DNA from 2 places in the Clostridium sulfidigenes genome. Region 1 is predicted to be linked to the other one. Evidence: riboswitches for the same ligand, from Rfam matches in the RefSeq annotation. Region 1 holds a riboswitch; the other holds the start of a gene.
The links. Region 1 has a riboswitch for glycine ahead of ACTNBA_RS15370 (trimeric intracellular cation channel family protein). Riboswitches for the same ligand answer to the same signal wherever they lie in the genome.

Region 1 (2,415 bases):
ATTAGAAAGCTGAATTAATATTTGAAGCAAAGGCGATATACAATTAGCTACATATAAAACTTCATAATCATTAAGAGCTAATAAGTTAAGCTGAGTTTTTAGAACATTTAGGCTAGTAGTAATTTCAGTTAAAGAAAGCAACTCACTTTTAAGAGAAAGTAAAGTGCTGGGATCAGAAGCAGATTCTGAAGAACTTTCATTTATTTTATCTAGACTAGATGATATTAGTGCTGTTAAATTGTCTATGCTAGTAGATATTTTGCTTATATCCTCCATAAAATACTCCTTGGAAATTTAAAATTCATATATTAAGTATATTAAATAGAATATATATATATTCATTTTATATGTGATTTCAACTATGGCAAAATACATATAGCCAAAAAAGTGGGTAAAAATATAGATAATATTATTGACATGGAATAAATAATCGAGTAAAATAATAAAAGTCATTGAAAGTATTCGATGATAAAGGAAACAGTTGTTTTCTTAACTGGGCGATGATATTGCAGACTTTTTCTATATGAGCAATATCCGTATATCAACAACTAAGTTAGTAGTATTATCGCAATGCTAATGAAGAATTAAAAAATTCTTCATTAAAGACAAACTTATTTAGTTTGTGGAAGTACAAAGATAATTATACTGTCTATGTACTTATCTGGTAAGCATATCTTGAAGGTAACACCCGTAACCATGCCGAACACGACGGTTAAGCTTCAAAGAGCCAAAAGTACTGCACGGGAGGCTGTGTGGAAGGATAGGTTATTGCCAGGTAGTTTGGTTCACTAGCTCAGTCGGTAGAGCACATGACTTTTAATCATGGTGTCCGGGGTTCGATCCCCCGGTGAGCCACCAAAACACCTTATTTTATAAGGTGTTTTTTTTATAGTATGATTACAAGCTCTTTACTCCTATCTCTTTCAAAGTGAGAGTAAAGAGGAGTTAGGTCCATGGATAACCATTGCTCCTAAAGGACAACCAGTTCTAAGTATGGAAAAAGCTCTGTTGAAAATTACAGGGATAGAGTATATTGCTTTTAAATTTTGAAATCGTATAGATGATCAATTTAGTATTTAATATTATAAAATGTCTTGATTTATATGAAAAATTCATATAAATTAAGTAAGGAAGAAAATTAAACTTAATATTGTATGGATGAATGTTATTGAAGATACTTAATTTTTTAAAAGACTAAGTAACCGTAGGAGAAAGAGTTAATTACAAGCTTTTAATTAACTTGAAACTTTCAGGTTGAATACAATAGCAGGACATAACCCTGGAGAGACTCTTTACATTAATAATTAAAGAGCATCAACGAAGCAACCTTTATAGGGAATCTTTCAGATAAAAGGACAGGGAGTAAAAAGCATTTATTAATTATGTTTTTTACTCCTTTTATATTGCAAAATATTAAATTGGAATATTATTACATGAAAATAGAGAGGAGAATACATTATGCTATTAATTATTTTTGAAGTTGTTGGAACAGTTGCATTTGCAATTTCTGGAGCTTTAGTAGGAATGCAAAAGAAATTAGACTTATTTGGAGTTATATTTTTAGGAATTATTACAGCTATAGGGGGTGGAATATTTAGAGATGTAACCTTAGGACAAACACCACCAGCTGCTTTTATAAACCCTACTTATTTTATTATAAGTATAGTGGTATCTATTATGGCTTTTTACGGATATCCCAAACTATCTACTATGTACACAACATCTAAAAGAAAAGAAATTATTTCTGAATCTCAGGGTAATAAATATATGAGTGAGGAACAAGTACTTAAAATAGCTAATAGGAGAAAGCAAATAGCTATCTTAAAAAAAGTAATATTAATTTTAGATTCAATTGGACTTGCTACATTTACAATATTAGGTGCAAATTTAGCTTTTAAGCAAGCTCATAGCAATATATTTTTAGTAGTTTGTATGGGATTAATTACAGGTGTTGGAGGTGGAATTTTAAGGGATACCTTTGTTCAGGATACTCCAATGATCTTTAAAAGGGAGATTTATGCCGTGGCATCAATACTTGGAGCATTGGTATTTTACTTATTTAGCTTTTATGGAGTGAATTACGATATAACTTTTTGGGTATGCTTCACAATAATATTATTATGCAGAGCTATATCTATAAGACTCAAATTAAATTTACCAATATCTAATTCTGACAAGTATGATATAAACTTATAGAGCAAATAATTAAGTAAAGAATAAGCTCATATAGATTTTAATAATACATTATATGAATATATCTACTAGATATATTGTAAAAAGTAGTAACTTCTTATTTCTAATATTTTTATAAATAAACATCACATAATTATTATGATTACATATTATATTATTAGGAACAGCTATTGAAGCTAATTTTTAATATATATAAACTTTAATATACTAGATCTAAACAGA
Region 2 (2,415 bases), on a different contig from region 1:
AAATAAATTTGATTTTTGGATTTGCAAAAGCTTTTTCTTGTAGTGATTTAGCTGCTCTTAATGAATCTCTTCTATGAATTACAGTAACAGTTTCACCGAATTTAGCAAGATATATAGCTTCAGTAATAGCTGAGTCTCCACCGCCAATTACAGCGATATCAAGATCAGTAAAGAAATCTGCATCACATGTAGCACAATAAGAAACTCCTCTACCTCTTAACTCTATCTCATTTTTAAATCCACCAAGTCTTGGAGTTGCTCCAGTTGCAATTATTATTGTTTTAGCTTGATATTCACCTTTTCTACATTTAATAACTTTAATATCACCTTCTAAAACAGTTTCAACTACTTCATCTTTAACAAACTCAGTACCAAAATCTTCTGCTTGTTGTCTCATTCTTTGACTTAACGTTGTTCCAGTACATTCTTCAATTGAACCTGGATAATTCTCTAATTCGTCAGTTGTTGTTGCCTGACCACCATATTTTGCTCTCTCAATGATTAACGTTTTCATTCGTGATCTTGAAGCATATAATCCTGCTGATAATCCTGCAGGTCCTCCTCCAATTATTATAGTGTCATAAATTTGTGACATATCAATATACCTCCCTTAGTTAATAGCATGATCTATTAAGTCTGAATCTATTACTTGAAAATCTGTTAATATTTTTTCACTCCATTTTGGAGTGTTAAAATCTCTTAAAAATTTTTCTGTTGTAACTATAGCATTTTCTATAATTTCTAAAGACTGTAAATCAACCCCATTGACAACCTCCGTTGAAACACAAACAGTTCTGTAAGGAGTTTCATTTGGCTTTACACTTCCCATCAATGGATGAGTAAGTATTCTATTACCTTTATGAATATAATTTCTTACCTTTTTTAGTATATCCAACTGCGGTACATCTATAAACTCAACTTTAAACTTTTCTTCAAACTTTTCTTTTGACATAGGATTGTTAGTTACAATAAATAATGGTTCTATCATTTAAATTCCTCCTATTAGGTGCATATAAAAAAGCATAGCGCAAAATATTAATATATTTTGCCCTATGCCTCTGTATTTTAACCTGAGAGTTTTGCTCCTTCGGTGCATATACGCTTTCCAGAGTTTTGTCCGTTTTCGGTCCTTTTGCCTGAGAGTTTCATATTTATTTGGCGAAATAAATACTTGCTTCTTCGGCTACCTAATTTAATAGATTCTCTCCCGAAAATATCATCCAAATTATTATTTTCTTTACTTGCTATCTTTAATACCAGTATATAATATATTTGTCTAATATTCTACATATTTTTATTGTTTTGTTATTTGATTTTTCTATAGTTTCTATAAAGTTTTTTTAATGAAAATATTCTGTCAATTATATCCTACATATATATCCCCTATTAATATGGATAAATTCGTTGCATACCAACGCTTAGAGCATACTCATATACCTATTTTTTTCATTTTTAAAAAAATTCAAAATAAATTTACTTATGATATATTCAAATGATTATGCATATAAACGTAAAAACACATTGATATTTTTTTAACTTTTTAAATATGGTTATTATTTTTTCTATAAATCAATTTCTGTACTTTATTGTTATTAAAATATATTTGAACCGCCCAATGTACAATAAATTTATTTGTATATTATAATTTAAATTATAAATTTTTATTCTGTTTATAATAATATGAAAGGATATGACCTTAAATCATATCCTTTTTAATACACTACTTCATATTTTTAAATCCTATTTGTCTCAATCCCTCATAAGCAATTATAGCAACTGTGTTGGAAAGGTTAAGAGATCTAGTTGTAGTATCTACCATAGGCACCTTTATAAGATTATCTTTATTTTCTTCTCTTATATAATCAGGTAATCCTTTAGATTCTCTACCAAATACTAAAAAATCTCCTTCTTTAAAATTGGGTTCATTATAATATTTAGTTCCTTTAGTAGTACAAAAATAAAATGTTCCATTCTTATATTTTTCCCTTAAAGCTTCATAACTTTCATGAATTTCTAACTCTAACTGTGGCCAATAGTCAAGTCCAGCCCTTCTTACTGCTTTTTCATCCAAGCTAAATCCTAAAGGTTTTATTAAATGCAGCTTACAGTTAGTAAGTACACAAGTTCTACCTATATTCCCAGTATTTTGAGGAATTTCTGGTTGAAATAATACTATGTTTAAGTTCACTATTACGTCCTCCTAAAAATAAGCCTGTTCAGGCTTGATAAAGATATAATACTTCATTTCTATTTCTATGTAAAGTTTATAACTTTAAAAACTTTGTCTAACATTCTATTTTAATATAAACTCTTCAATGACATGAGCAACTCCATCATCTTCATTACTAAGAGTCACATAATCTGCTTGTTTTTTTACAAATTCTTCAGCATTTCCCATAGCTACACCTACCCCAG

Region 2: linked by a shared signal. The riboswitch ahead of ACTNBA_RS07890 (GrdX family protein) and the one ahead of ACTNBA_RS15370 (trimeric intracellular cation channel family protein) in region 1 are both predicted to bind glycine.

The regions. Positions count from the first base shown of each region.
Region 1 covers NZ_JBQHQR010000015.1:8,954-11,368, forward strand. Annotated here, with positions in the region: gene ACTNBA_RS15355 (hypothetical protein) at 1-276, opposite strand, end outside; rRNA gene rrf (5S ribosomal RNA) at 661-777, shown strand; tRNA gene ACTNBA_RS15365 (tRNA-Lys) at 783-858, shown strand; glycine riboswitch at 1,270-1,369, shown strand; gene ACTNBA_RS15370 (trimeric intracellular cation channel family protein) at 1,459-2,196, shown strand.
Region 2 covers NZ_JBQHQR010000005.1:156,616-159,030, reverse strand. Annotated here, with positions in the region: gene trxB (thioredoxin-disulfide reductase) at 1-595, opposite strand, end outside; gene ACTNBA_RS07890 (GrdX family protein) at 611-988, opposite strand; glycine riboswitch at 1,115-1,220, opposite strand; gene ACTNBA_RS07885 (tRNA (cytidine(34)-2'-O)-methyltransferase) at 1,721-2,188, opposite strand; gene ACTNBA_RS07880 (Cof-type HAD-IIB family hydrolase) at 2,294-2,415, opposite strand, start outside.